Regions from separate parts of the Bacillus sp. THAF10 genome, predicted to be linked through region 2. Evidence: riboswitches for the same ligand, from Rfam matches in the RefSeq annotation. Region 2 holds a riboswitch; each other region holds the start of a gene.
The links. Region 2 has a riboswitch for S-adenosylmethionine ahead of FIU87_RS17285 (methionine ABC transporter ATP-binding protein). Riboswitches for the same ligand answer to the same signal wherever they lie in the genome.

Region 1 (4,212 bases), 1.9 Mb from region 2:
CTTGAAATCCTAGTCACAAATCATATATTGTTAGAATCAACTTGTAAAGCATTTTTTTCTATAAGGGAGGAAAGATTATGAGCTGGAAAATTGCTTGTATTCAATTTGATATAGCTTTTGGAGATCCTGAAAAAAACATTGATAAAGTGTGTGAATTAATAAAGAAAGCTGGGGAAGAACACCCTGATATAATCGTGCTTCCTGAGCTATGGTCGACAGGCTATGATTTAGAACGACTTGATAAAATAGCGGACTCTGGTGGTTTCGTAACAACAAAGTTACTCAAATCAGCTGCAAAAGAAGTTGGTGCACATATTGTTGGGGGCTCTGTTGCCAAAAAAACAAATAAGGGAATTTATAATACGATGTTAACAGTAAATAAAGACGGAGAAGTGGTCGGAGAATATAGCAAGCTTCACTTGTTCAGACTCATGGATGAACACCACTTTTTACAACCCGGAAAAACAGACGGGCTTTTTGAGCTAGATGGCGAAGCTTGTGCAGGCTTCATCTGCTATGATATAAGATTTCCTGAATGGATTCGCGCCCATACAACGAAACAGGCAAAAGCGATTTTCGTCGTTGCAGAATGGCCACTTGCGCGCGTGGAACACTGGCGAACGTTACTAATTGCACGAGCAATTGAAAATCAATGTTATGTGATTGCTTGCAACCGTTCAGGCGCAGATCCGAAAAACACCTTCGCAGGGCATTCCATGATTATTGATCCTTGGGGAGAAATTTTGGCTGAAGCAGGTGAAGAAGAAGAAATTATTACAGCCACTGTAGACTTAGCAAAAGTCGATGAAGTACGAAAAAAAATTCCAATCTTTGAAGATAGAAGACCACAATACTATTAATATCAAAAGCGAAATGCGCCCGTTTTGCGACGTACAATCTTTGTCTAGTTGCAGCGGCTGAACAAGCCGCTTCACTTTTTGTCGCACTGAGCCGTATGAGATAAAGAAAACACGAAGAGCACGAGCGTCGATGTTGCCTTATCGTAAGGAGGCGAGGGAAGTTTGCTAGTCGCAGGCGCATGGAGCTTGATGTATCAAAAGCGAAATGCGCCCGTTTTGCGACGTACAAACTTTGTCTAGTTGCAGCGGCTGAACAAGCCGCTTCACTTTTCGTGGCACTGAACCGTATGAGATAAAGAAAACACGAAGAGCTCGAGCGTCGATGTTGCCTTATCGTAAGGAGGCGAGGGAAGTTTGCTAGTCGCAGGCGCATGGAGCTTGTCGTATTAAAATCGAAAAATTGAACAAAAAATAAAAGGACCCTATCACTAGGGTCCTTTCTATTTGGCTAGCATTATTTTGTAACGTTAGCAGCTTGAGGTCCACGAGCACCTTCAACGATTTCGAAAGAAACTTCTTGACCTTCTTCTAAAGTTTTGAAGCCGTCGCCTTGGATAGCGGAGAAGTGTACGAATACATCGTCTTGACCTTCAACTTCGATGAATCCAAAACCTTTTTCTGCATTAAACCATTTTACTTTACCTTGTAACATGTTTGTTCCTCCTTGTGGTTAACCCACGTAAATATTACTATTCTTGCTCTTTCAAACATTTCAAGACGAAAACTTTGTTTCTGACTTTCCATATTCACGAACAAAAATAATAGTTTAATAATAACAGGTACTTATGTTTTTTTCAAGGTTAAATCCAAATTATTCATATTATCTTTTGTTATTTTTCAAAATAATCAGATTGCAAAAAGATGTTGACATTTTTCCAAGTGCCTTGTTATTATTTTCAACAAGTGATAATTTTCTAAATAATCAGCTTTGTTGAACAACGCTGTTGATTTTCGCAAATTGCTTCGCGTCCGCGGGGCGATACTGGAGCCTCCTCGGCTACGCCTGTGGGCTCTCCAGTCACTCGCTTCAATCCCGCTGGAGTCTACGCATTTGCTACAATCACCAGCTAGAAACTTCTTTAAATCACCGTTCATCATTAACAAAGCCAACTAATTAAATATGTTGTTTTACTCTTATCAAGAGCAGGTGGAGGGACTGGCCCTATGAAACCCGGCAACCGACTTTTTCAAGCACGGTGCTAATTCTTGCAGAAATTTTTCTGACAGATAAGAGGGGAGAAGTTAACTTCAAGCCTCTTTCTTGTGGAAAGGGGCTTTTATTATTGTAATAGCCCCGCTGTATTTTATTTCAATATAGGGGGAGAAAACCATGACAGTTACTTTAGCGAAAGACTATGAACCACTAACAGAGGCAACCGCTGTTACACTTGCCAAGGAGCTAAATTTTTTTAAAGAAGGATCATTATTGGCCTGCCGAGAAATTGGAGACGGAAATCTAAATTTAGTTTTTCATATTACAGATGAAAATAACACAGGAATTATCGTAAAACAGGCACTTCCCTATGCTAAGGTTGTAGGTGAAAGCTGGCCTCTTACTCTACACAGAGCGACGATTGAGGGAAATTATTTAAAGAATGCTGCTACCTTTGTGCCTAATCTTGTTCCAAAGGTTTACTATACGAATGAAACACTGGCAATTACGATAATGGAGGACTTATCACATTTAGAAATTGTCCGACATGGCTTTATTTCTGGCAAGGCATTCCCTCTTGTGTCCTCACATATTGGAGAATATCTAGCCAAAACGTTATTTTACACATCAGATTTTGGAATGAATCAACAAGAAAAGAAAAAGCTTCAACAGCTTTTTAGCAATCCAGAGCTTTGTAAAATCACCGAGGATTTGGTGTTTACAGACCCTTTCTTTGATAGTGAAACAAATGATTATGAGCCAGAACTCCTTAACTCTGTAGAAGATATTTGGAGCAATGATAAATTAAAATTGGAAGTAGCGAAGCTAAAGCAATCGTTTTTAACTAGTGGAGAAGCGCTGCTTCATGGAGATCTGCATACTGGAAGTATCTTTGCCAGTGAGATTGATACAAAAGTCATTGATCCAGAATTTGCTTTTTTTGGCCCAATTGGCTTTGATATCGGGCAGTTTTTTGCAAATATTTTATTGCAGGCCATCACTCGGGACGAAGATTCCAGAGGGGATATTACTAGACACATTCATCATGTGTGGGAAAGCTTCTCTCAAGTTTTTCGTTCACTTTGGGACAAGGAAAGTGTAGAAAAATTCACAACAACACCTCACTATTTCGAACATGTTTTAGAGAAAATTTTTAAAGATGCTATTGGATTTGCAGGTTGTGAGATAATCCGGAGAACAATCGGTCTTGCTCATGTCGCGGACCTTGATTCTATACAACCTGATGCCAAAAGGATTAACATCAAAAAACAGGCGCTTTCTCTTGGTAAGGCGCTTATTATAGATAGAGAATTGATTTCTTCCACTTCAGCGCTTGAAGAATTAATTAATATGAAGGAGTTGAAAGAATCATGACATTTACCTCTACCCTTCCTGTTTCCATCGAATGGAAGGAAACCTATATAAAGCTATTAGATCAGCAACGGCTACCTCAAGAAACAGTATTTTTAAACCTTTACACTTTAGACGAAGTGTATGATGCAATATCCTCCCTAAAGGTTCGAGGGGCGCCTGCCATTGGAATAACAGCAGCATATGGCCTTGCTCTTGCTGCAAAGTCATATCAAACAAAAAGCCTGGACGAATTTATTGAAAAACTAACAGAGGATAAAAATTATCTGGCGGGTTCACGACCCACTGCAGTTAACCTATGTTGGGCATTAGATCGATTATATCATTCCGCCCTTAAGGCAGTTACAATAAATGAAGCGAAGACAAACTTACTTCATCATGCAATACAGATTCAGCAAGAAGATGAAGCTACCTGCAAACAAATTGGCGAACATGCCTTAACTCTGTTTAAGAAAAATGATCATATCTTAACAATATGTAATGCAGGCTCTATTGCTACTGCTCGGTATGGCACTGCACTCGCTCCCTTCTACCTTGCAAAAGAGAGAAATTTCCCTTTAAAAGTATTTGCTTGTGAAACAAGACCTGTATTACAAGGTGCAAGACTAACTGCTTGGGAGCTGCAAAATGCAGGAGTGGATGTAACCCTTATTACAGACAATATGGCAGCACATACCATAAAGAAAAAAAATATAAGTGCTATCATCGTCGGAGCGGACAGAATCACTGCAAACGGAGATACCGCAAACAAAATTGGAACATACGGACTTGCTATTTTGGCAAAGGCTTTTGGTATACCCTTCTATGTAGCTGCTCCCTTGTCCACAT
Region 2 (4,212 bases):
TCATTTCCTCCATGATGATGGACAAAGTGGATAACTCTTTAAAAGGTTTTGCTAATTCCATGAATCAAATGGTGTTTTCACTAGGTTGGGCAAGTATGGGGCCGGTTTCAATGGGCATTGTCTTAGTTTATGGGGAATATTGGGGATATTCGATTGTTTTCTCCATTACAGCTGTTCTTTATTTGACAAGCTCTATCTTCTTTTATTTGATGTTTAGGGAAAAATCGACGGTAAGTATAGCAAAAGCCGTTGTTAAGACATCATAGACTGACATATTTCTTGGGAAATGAAGAACAATTATCGGAAATTATCGGTAATTGTTCTTGTTATTTTAAAGGGTTTTTCTTTTGCGAAGAGGAATATTTCTTATAAAGGGGGTGGTTGGTGTGGTAAAAGAAATTCTGGAAATGTTTCTAAAAAGAGCGATGGCAAAATCGCATTTAATGGAAATTTTACCGTATTACAATGTCTGCTGCTGCCTGATTGTAGATGGAGAGAAGTTCATTTTTTCTGTTACCAAAAACCAATTACAGCTAGAAATAAAGCCAGTCTCCATTGACGTTAGTATTGAAGGATCGCGGGAAGAGGTCGTGAAAATGCTTAACGGAACTAAGATGAGGGATCTCAAGAGTCTCCAGTTTAAGGGGTCGTTTAGACAATATCTGCTGATGGATTCATTGTTTACCTTAGTAAACAAGCCAGTGCAAAAAGGCGTGAGCTAAAAAGGATAACCTACTGCTTATAGAGAATATAAAGGGTAGAAAAAGAGAAAATAGGCGGTGGGTTTTTTGTATTTTTTTATTGTCAACAAGATCTCAGGTAATGGAAGAGGTCTTAAGGTTTGGACAAAAATAGAGAAGTTAATGAAAGAAAAAAGGGTAGATTTTCTTGTAGAATATACAGAAAAGCAAGGACATGCTAAGGAAATCATTGGAAAACTAAAAAAAGAGGTTTCAGCTGTTGTGGTAATTGGCGGAGATGGAACGATTCATGAGGTCATAAATGGTTTAGTATATAAAAATATTCCTCTGGGCGTAATTCCATCAGGATCGGGAAATGATTATGCAAGAAGTATGAACATTCCCTTTGCACCTCATAAAGCATTAGAGCGCATCCTTACCTTTGAAGCTAAAAAGATAGATATTGGGAAGGCTGGAGATAGATATTTTCTATCCATAGCTGGGATGGGGTTTGATGGAAAGGTAGCAGAGGTAACAAATGCATCCTCATCAAAAAGCTTCTTAAATAAAATTCGCCTTGGAAGTTTAGCATATATCGTAAATATTTTTAAAGTTCTATTTACCTATCAACCTTCTGATGTTGTAGTTAACATAGACGGCAATGAAAGGATTTATAAAGATGTATGGCTCATTGCCATGGCGAACCTGCCTTATTATGGGGGCGGGTTAAAAATATGTCCAGAAGCGGATGCCCGCGATGGAAAGCTGGATATGTGTGTAGTTTCTGGGATCAGTCGCTTTGAGCTTTTGTTTGTATTTCCCCTAGTAATTAAAGGAGCACATGTAAAACATCGTCATGTTAGTATGACGAGGGGACAGAAAGTGTGTCTTAAACAAACAGGTAAAATGGTACTTCAGTGTGATGGAGAAATTATTAGCCACGAAAAATTCAAATTTAAAATAGAGGAAAAAGCACTAAATGTTTTATAGAAAGTTTTTAGTTGACAGTCTAATTATCACCATGATACGATAGCAATCGTTAATTCAAATTACCCAAACTTTATATTTTATCTCTTATCGAGAGTGGTGGAGGGACGTGCCCGATGAAACCCGGCAACCGTCAACAAGTAATTGTTGAAATGGTGCCAAGTCACACAAAGCGTTATTAATTGCTTTGGCAGATGAGAGGAAGGACCCTTTACATATAATCCTTTCTGCTCATTTGGCAGAAGGGATTTTTTAGTTTGGGGTACGCTAACTAGAGGACTATGAGAAAGCAGGTGTAGGTTTTGATATCACTTCAAGGAGTTACAAAGGTTTTTAAAACTAGAAACGGTCCCGTTACAGCCGTTGATAATATAGATCTATCCATTAATCAAGGAGAAATCTACGGAATCATTGGATATAGTGGAGCAGGAAAAAGTACCTTGATTAGAATGTTAAATGGATTAGAAACGCCAACTGATGGTGTAGTCGATGTTGCTGGAAGAAATTTCGGGAAAATTAAAGGCCCTGAGCTTCGTAAGGCACGCCAAGAAATCAGCATGATTTTTCAACACTTTAACCTATTATGGTCGAGAACAGTAAAAGAAAACATCGCCTTTCCCTTAGAGATTGCAGGTGTAGGACGTTCGGAACGAAATCGAAGAGTGGATGAATTAATTAAACTCGTTGGTTTAGAAGGTAGAGGAGATTCTTATCCATCTCAGTTAAGTGGAGGGCAAAAACAGCGGGTTGGAATTGCCAGAGCACTAGCGAACAATCCGAAAGTTCTCTTATGTGATGAAGCAACTTCTGCCTTAGATCCACAAACAACAGATTCTATTTTAGAGCTGCTTGTGGACATCAATAAACGATTGTCCTTAACGATTGTGTTAATCACTCACGAAATGCATGTTATTCGAAAAATTTGTCATCGTGTAGCAGTGATGGAAAATGGAAAGGTTGTTGAGCAAGGGGATGTTCTTCACGTATTCCGAAAACCAGAACAGGATATTACGAAACGTTTTGTCAAACAGGTAACAGAGCCTGAAGAAACACAAGAAACCATCGAGCATTTATTAGCAGAATATCCACGTGGGCAAGTGATTCAATTAACCTTTGTTGGGACTTCTGCCGAACAGCCGTTAATCACAAATTTGATACGTAAGTTTCCTATAGAAGTAAACATTGTGCAAGGGAAAATATCACAAACGCAAAATGGAGCATATGGTTCTTTATTTGTTCATTTAGATGGTGAGCAGGAAGAGCTTGAACGTGCCCTTGATTTTATTAAAGAGCAGCAAGTGGAGTTGGAGGTGATCACACATGCTTGAGCGGGTAAATTGGGACAAGATGTGGGATGCTACCGTTGAAACGCTTTATATGAGCAGTATCTCTGTTGTCGCTACGTTTGTTTTAGGAATCGTCCTTGGCTTACTGCTTTTTTTGACGGCTAAAGGAAACATATGGCAAAATCGTTTCATCAATGGTTTGGTCGCTGCTTTTGTTAATATATTTCGTTCTATTCCCTTTGTAATTTTAATCTTCTTATTGATTCCATTCACAAGAACGATTATGGGTACGATTATTGGGGCTAATGCAGCGCTGCCAGCTTTGATAATTGGTGCAGCACCTTTCTATGCAAGGATGGTAGAGATTGCTTTACGTGAAATAGATAAAGGTGTCATCGAAGCAGCTCGTTCCATGGGGGCAAAGACTACAGAAATCATTTGGAAAGTATTACTTCCGGAATCGATGCCAGCTTTAGTTTCGGGGATCACAGTTACAGCTATCGCGATTGTCAGTTACACTGCGATGGCAGGCATTATTGGAGCAGGTGGACTTGGAAACCTGGCCTTCTTGGATGGATTCCAACGTAATAATTGGGAAGTAACATTAGTATGTACCGTCATTATTTTAATTATCGTATTTATCATCCAATACATTGGTGATTTAATAACAAACAAATTAGACAAACGTTAACAGAAAGAGGGATGTACAGATGAAAAAGGTAATAAGTCTTTTTGCAGTCTCATTATTAATATTGGTTCTTGCTGCATGTGGAAATGGGGAAAAAGAAGGTGGCTCCAAGATAGAAGAAGGAAAATTAGTGATTGGTGCATCTAATGTACCTCACGCAGAAATTCTTGAAGAAGCAAAACCGTTACTTGAAGAAAAAGGAATCGAACTGGATATCCAAACATTTACCGATTATGTTATTCCAAATCAAACACTTCGTGATGGGGATATTGACGCAAACTTTTTCCAACACGAGCCATATTTAAAATCGCAAATTGAAGAAAATGACTACGATTTTGTAAGTGTAGGCGGCGTTCACATAGAGCCAATTGGTGTGTATTCAAAGAAATATGACAGCCTTGAGGATCTCCCAGAAGGTGCGGAAATTCTGATGAGTAACTCTGTTGCCGACCATGGCAGAATTCTTAGTATGCTTGAGGAAAAAGGACTTATCACGTTAAAAGATGGTGTGGAAACAACATCTGCAACTATTGATGATATTAAAGACAACCCAAAAAAATTAGAGTTCAAT
Region 3 (4,212 bases), 1.0 Mb from region 2:
GTTGCACTGTGTAAAACAAGGTCAGCGCCTAGTGCGAGCGGTTTTTGCAATGCTGGCGTTAAAAAAGTGTTATCAACAAAGGTTAGGGCATCTATGTGTTTAGCAAGCTCAGAAATGGCTTTGATGTCGGTCACCTTTAACAACGGATTGGACGGTGTTTCGACGTAAAAAAGCTTTGTATTTGGCTTGATTGCTTTTTTTACTCTATCCAAGTCCGTCATATCAACAAACGTATGCTCAACCCCGTATCGTGTCAGCACCTGCGACACCATCCGATACGTCCCGCCGTACACATCCTCCGAAATCAGCACATGATCACCTTGCGAGAGTAAGAGAAAAGAGGTGGAGATTGCCGCCATGCCGGATGAAAAAGCAAAGCCTCTCGTTCCTTCTTCCAGCTGGGCAACGGTTTCTTCCAAAGCTTCTCTCGTCGGATTTGCCGAGCGGCCGTAGTCATATTTTCCGAAACTATCGATATCAAACTGATGGAAGGTGGAAGCATGCTGGATTGGCACACTGACCGCCCCATTTTGCTTATCGACCTTATGCTGATTGTGCAACAATTTCGTTTGAAAAGAATGGCTCACGATAGGACCTCCTTTTGAATGGATGCTGCTTTTAGGGCAGCCTCTACATCACGTATTAAATCATCAGCGTCTTCTATACCAACAGAAAAACGAAGCAGCCTGTTACAAACGCCGGTTTTGATGCGAATCTCCTCTGGTATATCGGCATGCGTTTGGGTTGCTGGATAGGTGATAAAACTTTCCACGCCACCAAGACTCTCAGCAAAGGTGATTAGCTGTAAGTTTTGCAAAAACGGATTCACCCAGGCTTCCTCTTGAATGCGAAAGGACAGCATTCCGCCCCTCCCCGGATACAACACATCGGTTACGGCTGGGTGTGTTTTGAGATACTCTGCAATGGCCTTCGCATTTTTTTCATGACGTTCCATACGTAAGGACAAGGTCTTCATGCCCCGCATCAATAGCCAAGAATCAAAAGGACTGAGGACCGCACCTGCGGCATTATGGTGAAGCGCTAGCGATTCGCAAAGCTCTTTGCCTTTTGCAACAATCAGTCCGGCAAGCACATCATTATGGCCACCAAGGTATTTGGTCGCGCTATGAATGACAAGGTCCGCACCAAGCTTTATAGGATTTAATAGAACAGGAGTGTAAAAGGTATTATCACAGATTAAAAGAATGTCTCGCGCTTTTGCAAGCTGTGACACGGCTTCTAAATCTGTTTCTACCATCAGGGGATTAGTTGGAGTTTCCACAAAAATAGCTCTCGTCTGTGGGGTAATCGCTGCTTTGATTTCTTCTAGGTTTGTGGTATCCACATACGTACAACACAGCCCCCATTTTTTATAGCCTTCCTCAAACAGTCGGTAAGTCCCACCGTACAAATCCTTACAAACAAGGAGTTCGTCACCTGATTTAAAAAGAGAAAGAATCGTGAGGATCGCCGCCATTCCAGAGCTGCACGCAAATCCTTGGTCGCCATCTTCAAGTTCCGCAATTGCTTGCTCTAACACATGTCTCGTCGGATTTCCTGTACGCGTGTAGTCATAGCCTGTCGATTGACCAATCCCCTCATGACGATAAGCCGTGGAAAAATAAACAGGCGGATTGACCGTTCCAGTGGCTGTTTCACTTCTATTACCAATTTGCGCAAGCTTTGTGTCTGTTTTATACATAGAATAGACCTCCCGATAGCTAATTTTGGTTTTCCTTAGGATGGGGGAGGAGGCATTTGGATAAAAAGAAAAAAGCCTCCTTATAAGAAGAAGACTTTTTGGTTGAAAGTTCATTCTTCTCATCTGTGCAAGCAACCTACATTGCTCACTGGAATTAGCACCTTTTCAACGCTGTTCTGAGCGCTGCTGGTTGCTGAGGTGTCATCGGGCCATTCCCTCTACCTCTCTGGATAAGAAATTTCATTATATAGTTATTAGTATTATCTGAACGTTTTAATTATTTTACTAATTTACAACAGGAAAGCGAGAAATGCAATAATTTTTTTTGAAAGCGCATTGCACACGACCGGAAAAGGAGGGGTTTGGAGGAGAGTGGGTTGAGCACGGAGGCTGGTGGTGGACCTAAAAACGGGAGTAGCCGAGGAAAATGAGTCAAGCAGAGGTGCTGGACGACCGAAAAACGGGAGTCGCAGACGAAAATGTGTCGAGCAGAGGTGCTGGACGACCGAAAAACGGGAGCCGAAGAGGAAAATGAGTCGAGCAGGGGTGTAGGACGACCGAAAAACGGGAGCCGCGGAGTGTAATGAGTCAAGGAGAGGTGCTGGACGACCGAAAAACGGGAGTCGCGGAGGAAAATGAGTCAAGCAGGGGTGGTGGACGACCGAAAAAAGGGAGTCGCGGAGGAAAATGAGTCGAGCAGGGGTGCTGGACGACCGAAAAACGGGAGCCGCGGAGGAAAATGAGTCAAGCAGAGGTGCTGGACGACCGAAAAAAGGGAGCCGCGGAGGAAAATGAGTCGAGCAGGGGTGGTGGACGACCGAAAAAAGGGAGTCGCGGAGGAAAATGAGTCAAGCAGAGATGCTGGACGACCGAAAAACGGGAGTCGCAGACGAAAATGAGTCAAGCAGAGGTGCTGGACGACCGAAAAACGGGAATCGCGGAGGAAAATGAGTCAAGCAGGGGTGGTGGACGACCGAAAAACGGGAGTCGCAGAGGAAAATGAGTCAAGCAGGGGTGTTGGACGACCGAAAAAAGGGAGCCGCGGAGGAAAATGAGTCAAGCAGAGATGCTGGACGACCGAAAAACGGGAGCCGAAGAGGAAAATGAGTCGAGCAGGGGTGGTGGACGACCGAAAAACCGCAGTCGCAAAAGAAAACGAATCAAGCAGCCTGTCCCTTCCAACATCAAACTTCAATAGGTTAAATCCCGCCCCAAATCTGTCATAAATTGGTCAATCACAGAAAGAGAAATTGGATTGTATCTGTTATATAATGGGTACTAGAAGAGTATGTGAGATTTTTCACAAACAAACAAACAATCAAACAAAACCTATCCCATCATCAAAATGAAACGAGGGAAACGACATGACGGACCTAAAAGCCATTGCAAAATCACATAAAGGCATTCGAATGAGACTTCTTTTTATTGCCGTACTCACCGGTTTGACCGTGATTGGCCAGGCGTATTTCTTTGTGACCATTGTGGATCGGGTGTTCCTTCAGGGTTACTCGTTCACAGAAATACTACCGTTTCTTGCAGGCTTACTCTCTGTTTTAGCAGCACGAGCAGCCCTCACTTATCTAAATGGAATTACCGGTGTGAAGCTTGCTGCTAAAGTGAAAAAGGAGCTAAGAGCCTCGCTATTAAAAAAACTATCTAAAAGTCCAATCCAAGCAGCGCTTCAAGGGCAATCAGGCCAAAAGGTAAGTGTGATGATGGATGCAGTGGACGAAGTAGATTCCTATTTTAGTAAATACGTGCCACAGGTGATGCAATCTAGCATTGTTCCGTTAATCATCTTAATTGCCGCCTTCAGTCAGCACGTCAACAGCGGTCTCATTATTTTAGTCACCGCTCCGTTTATCCCGATTTTCATGATTGTTGTTGGGTTGAAGACGAAGAATAAATCAGAAGAACAAATGGAAAAGCTAAATGCTTTTTCCGGGACCTTTCTTGATACGTTACAGGGGTTAACTACCTTAAAGCTGTTTAATCGCTCGCAAAAGCAGGAGCACACAATCGAGAATAGCAGTCTAAGCTTTCGCGATGCCACGATGGAAGTGTTGAAAATTGCCTTTTTATCAGCGCTGATGCTGGAATTTATTTCGATGCTTGCCATTGGGCTTATCGCATTGGAGGCAGGCTTTCAGCTTGTTGTCTTTGAAAATATCAGCTTTTTCACGGCCTTTTTTGTTCTAGTATTAGCACCGGAATTTTATCTCTATTTAAAAGAGCTCGGTAGTGCCTTCCACACAGGTCGTGGAAGCATGGGAGCTGCGCAGAAAATCTTCGATGAATTAAACAAAGAGGAAGCAGCGATGGAGTGGGGCAATGAAGAGCTGCCAGATAAGCTAACGCCACCTGCTATCGAACTAAAGCATGCTGGCTTTCAGTATGGTGCAGAAGGCTTCTCGATTAAGGGGGTCGAAGCGAAGTTACCGCCTTTTTCACAAGTAGCGCTTGTTGGGAAAAGTGGTTCCGGTAAAAGCACCTTGCTTAACCTTATCTCC
Region 4 (4,212 bases), 1.6 Mb from region 2:
TAAGAGATGGTCTGAAATGCGTTTGCATCAATTTCCTTCTGTGCAAGGGCAAGGTTTGGCTGCACATAGTCATTAAAAGTGACAATTTCGATATTAATTCCTTCCTTTTCTGCTTTTTCAGCTACAAAGTCCCAAATTCTTGTGTCAGTACCACTTACGCCAATTTTTACTGTTTTCTCATCATCTGAGCAGCCTGCCGCTACCAGTAGTAATAAAAATAATCCTGCAAAACCTAGTAATTTTTTCATGATGTCTTTCTCTCCTTATCGTCTTCTAATTTTTTTTGATAAAATATTTCCGGAACTCTGAACACCCTGTACCAATACCACAAGGATGGCGACGGTGATTAACATCGTTACTTCGTCAAATTGCTGGTAGCCATAGGTAATGGCAAGATCACCAAGGCCACCCCCGCCAACAGCCCCTGCCATGGCGGATGCCCCAATAAGTCCAATGGTGGCGATCGTGATGGCTAAGACGAGGGAGCTTAATGCTTCTGGTAGCAAAAATTTGAAAATGATTTGCCTTGGTGTCGCCCCCATTGCTTCTGCTGCTTCCAAAACACCTGGCTCCACCTCGAGAAGTGAGTTTTCTACGAGTCTTGCAAAATATGGCGCTGCGTAAAAAATTAAAGGTACAGTTGCTGCTGCGGTCCCGATCGAGGTACCAACAAGCAATCTGGTAATCGGAATGATGGCAACAAGTAAAATGATGAACGGTATCGAGCGAAATACGTTTATGACAGGATTTATTAGGTTAAATAGGTAAGTATTTTCTAAAATATGTCCTTTTCTTGAAACCACTAGGAGCACACCAAGCGGCAAGCCCAGTAGGACGGAGAACAGTAAGGAGAAGCTTACCATCGATACTGTTTCAAGTAAGGCATCAATAATCTGATCTGGTCTAACTCGCATGTGCGTTCACCTCTTTCACTAGAACTTTTTCTTGTTGGATGTAAAATAGGGCTCTTTTTATTTCAGATGGCTCTCCTTTTAACTCCACGATCAAATTACCAAATGGAATTCCTTGAAGCTCTGTTATGTTACCGAAGAGCACATTGACGTCGACTTTAAATTTCTTGGCCACCTGAGACAAAAAGGGCTGGCCAGTGGAGGCACCAACAAAGTTAATGCGATAAACTCCTTGATGGTCATCTTTGTTGCTTACGAGCTCTAGAATCGATTTTGGCAGCTTGTCATTTAAGACGGAGCTGACAAAGTTGCGTGCTGTTTCTGTTTGTGGGTTAGAAAATAAATCAAATACTGTTCCATGCTCAATGATTTTTCCTTTTTCAATAACAGCGACTTTATCACAAATGTCGCGGATGACGGACATTTCATGCGTAATCATGAGAACGGTAATTTTGTAGTCCTTGTTTATTTTTTTCAAAAGCTCTAGGATGGAGCTTGTTGTTTGTGGATCAAGAGCGGAGGTTGCTTCGTCACAAAGCAGGACAGAAGGCCTTGTGGCAAGGGCTCTGGCGATACCAACACGTTGTTTTTGTCCGCCTGATAACTGATCAGGGTAATTGTCTTTTTTATCAGCAAGCCCGACAAATTCGAGTAGCTCCTTCACTCTTTCTTTTATTTCTGCCTTATTTGTACCACTAATGATTAAGGGCATTGCAACATTTTCATACACGGTTTTCGAGTTTAGAAGATTGAAATGTTGAAAGACCATGCCGATTTTTCGCTTGGCTTCGCGAATTTTTTTCGGGGAAAGCTGGGTTAAATCTACTCCGCCTATCAAAACCCTTCCTGAAGTCGGACGCTCAAGCAGGTTCACGCAACGAATGAGCGAGCTTTTGCCGGCTCCACTAAAACCGATGACACCGTAAATTTCTCCTTCTTCAATGTTGAGGTCAATACCATCAAGGGCATGAACCTCCTTATCACCACTTTTGTATACCTTTTTAACATCTTTAAATGAGATCATGCTGGGTGCTTCCTCCGTTTCTTGAAAAAATATAAAAAATACCCTTTTCTTGAAAAGACAAGAAAAGGGCATTGGGGGATCGATGCTCTTTCTTATCTTTCAAGCGAATTGCTTGATGGAATTGGCACAGTGCTCATGTAAGCCTGTTGCCGAGGTTTCATAGGGCCATTCCCTCCACCTCTCTGGATAAGAAAACAATTATAAAGTTGTTATACGTCGCTTATGACTTCCTAAGGGCGACCTTGAGCCTCCTCGGCTTTGCCTGCGGGGTCTCAAGATTGTGAAAAGATGCATTCGTCTATTACAAAAACAAAAAACCTCTTCCTACATAGATAAGAAGAGGTTTTTAGTCCGGGTGAACTTTTGCTCTTCTTATCTTTCAAGCGAATCGCTTGATGGAATTGGCACAGTGCTTATGCAAGCCTGTTGCCGAGGTTTCACAGGGCCGTTCCCTCCACCTCTCTGGATAAGAAAAAAGTTTTATTTGATTGATGCTTAGTTTAGTATGGTTTTTTTTGAGTGTCAATAGGTTTTTTTACAATAAATGATTGTGTAAACGCTTACGTCCTTGCTGGGCTTATTATGAAAATATTTTGAAAAATGAAACCTATGGGTGTTCCAATTCGTCATATTTAATGGGGATATATGGCAAAGGAGAGAAGTGAGTTGAAGAAGTCTAGTATTGTAATTAGCATTAGTTTTCTAAGTTTTATTATGGTAGTGGTAGCATTAATTAATACATATAAAATCAATAAAGGCTATGCAGAGTACCATTCTGCAGCGGTACGGAATGATACCTCTCATTTTATAGCTAGCTTTGAAGATAACGATAGAATTTTTAAAGCTATTTTGAACGAGGGGACTCTTTCTCAAGAGCAACTCGCTCAGGTGAGAGAAAACGTCTATGTTCAAGTGCGATATTATGAGGATTACCACGGACTGGCGGTCCACTTAGACCGTTATCAACATGATGCGTATTCGATTGCAAGTGCTGCGTTTTTAACAGAAGCCGTGTTCAACAGACAGCAGGGGCAACTTGAAATAAAAACTAGGATGGATGTGGACGATACCTTTGTTAAAAAGGTGGAAATGTTGGTCTTATTTAATAGTAACTGCATAAAAGAGCTTCATAGACGGACACAGCATTTGGAGCTAAATGAGGAAGGCAGTGCTGAGATTAGCATCACAGATGATTTTTGGATTGATATTTTACGAGGATTAAATCGCTTATCTTATGAAAAGCAAAGTGATCTACAGATGCTACTAAATTAAAGGGAGGTGCTTAGATGAAGTGGATGCTCCTTATTTGTGTGTTTTTGGTAAGTGGTTGTAGCTATAATATGAGTGTTGCGACGCTCAGTGAACAAGGAGAAATTGCAAAGTCTCATTTAGAAGGATTAGGCTATTCGATTGTTTCCTTTGAAGAGGAAGGGGAAATAGAGTTTAAACGGAACTTTGTCAATGTGATGCCCAATGACCAATTGCTAAGTGTGCAATACGGGGAATTAGATGATTATTTGGATGAAGTGATGGCTACTGTTCACTTTTTAGTCAGTGGTCATCCGTTAGATGATCAATATAAAAAAGGGAAAAGTCATGCAACCGTATTTCTGATTGAGAACAAGGTTGTTGGTGGGTGGTCCTTTCCGTATTCGGATGAAGCGTTAGCAGGTGCACCATATTCACTGGATGGAAAAACGAGAGAAGAAGTTCATGGCAGCAATGAAAAGTGGCTGGCGAAAAAAGAGAACGCCCAAAAGCTTCAGCCAGTAAAGGTAGAGAAGCGCACAGACGCTGGGTATGAAACGGTGAAAATAGTGGAAGCGGCCACAGAACTTCAACGATTGGAAGATTTCTTTGCAAATAGGTTCGGGGAAAGTAAAGTGAAAGTGGAGATGGTAAGAGACCCTGACTATCGATTTCACATGAACGGCTCCACCTATGCCTTGTGGGTTACCCCACTCGGCGATGGCATGGAGGTTGTAGTAGAGGGAGAAGCAAAGTATGCAAAGCTCTCAGAAGCTTCCGCAGCAGAGCTTTTTCCAATCATTACAGGGGAAAAATTCATTGCAGAATAAAAAAGCTCAAAGCCGCCAATATGGTGCTTTGAGCTTTTGCTTTTTTATAAACCTGCAGAAAGAAGTACTTTCCCTTCAGGCAATTCGTTTCCTTTTTGCGGCTCTAAGGTGATGGCAATGGTATCCCATTCCTTTACAGTTGTTTCATCGATGTTGTAAAGGACATACCCTTTTCCTTGGCTGTCGACGATAAAGTCAC

Region 1: linked by a shared signal. The riboswitch ahead of mtnK (S-methyl-5-thioribose kinase) and the one ahead of FIU87_RS17285 (methionine ABC transporter ATP-binding protein) in region 2 are both predicted to bind S-adenosylmethionine.
Region 3: linked by a shared signal. The riboswitch ahead of FIU87_RS01400 (methionine biosynthesis PLP-dependent protein) and the one ahead of FIU87_RS17285 (methionine ABC transporter ATP-binding protein) in region 2 are both predicted to bind S-adenosylmethionine.
Region 4: linked by a shared signal. The riboswitch ahead of FIU87_RS04820 (methionine ABC transporter ATP-binding protein) and the one ahead of FIU87_RS17285 (methionine ABC transporter ATP-binding protein) in region 2 are both predicted to bind S-adenosylmethionine.

What each region holds. Positions count from the first base shown of each region.
Region 1 is NZ_CP045403.1:1,395,241-1,399,452, reverse strand. Features, by position in the region: gene FIU87_RS07375 (carbon-nitrogen family hydrolase) at 78-860, shown strand; gene cspD (cold-shock protein CspD) at 1,315-1,512, opposite strand; SAM riboswitch class I at 1,992-2,094, shown strand; gene mtnK (S-methyl-5-thioribose kinase) at 2,191-3,387, shown strand; gene mtnA (S-methyl-5-thioribose-1-phosphate isomerase) at 3,384-4,212, shown strand, end outside.
Region 2 is NZ_CP045403.1:3,335,962-3,340,173, reverse strand. Features, by position in the region: gene FIU87_RS17300 (MFS transporter) at 1-266, shown strand, start outside; gene FIU87_RS17295 (hypothetical protein) at 387-722, shown strand; gene FIU87_RS17290 (diacylglycerol/lipid kinase family protein) at 780-1,670, shown strand; SAM riboswitch class I at 1,752-1,868, shown strand; gene FIU87_RS17285 (methionine ABC transporter ATP-binding protein) at 1,970-2,995, shown strand; gene FIU87_RS17280 (methionine ABC transporter permease) at 2,988-3,644, shown strand; gene FIU87_RS17275 (MetQ/NlpA family ABC transporter substrate-binding protein) at 3,664-4,212, shown strand, end outside.
Region 3 is NZ_CP045403.1:255,018-259,229, forward strand. Features, by position in the region: gene metC (cystathionine beta-lyase) at 1-587, opposite strand, end outside; gene FIU87_RS01400 (methionine biosynthesis PLP-dependent protein) at 584-1,702, opposite strand; SAM riboswitch class I at 1,819-1,939, opposite strand; gene FIU87_RS20835 (hypothetical protein) at 2,754-2,900, shown strand; gene cydD (thiol reductant ABC exporter subunit CydD) at 3,067-4,212, shown strand, end outside.
Region 4 is NZ_CP045403.1:896,728-900,939, forward strand. Features, by position in the region: gene FIU87_RS04810 (MetQ/NlpA family ABC transporter substrate-binding protein) at 1-248, opposite strand, end outside; gene FIU87_RS04815 (methionine ABC transporter permease) at 264-914, opposite strand; gene FIU87_RS04820 (methionine ABC transporter ATP-binding protein) at 904-1,935, opposite strand; SAM riboswitch class I at 2,025-2,128, opposite strand; SAM riboswitch class I at 2,305-2,408, opposite strand; gene FIU87_RS04825 (hypothetical protein) at 2,602-3,207, shown strand; gene FIU87_RS04830 (hypothetical protein) at 3,222-4,013, shown strand; gene FIU87_RS04835 (anti-sigma factor) at 4,058-4,212, opposite strand, start outside.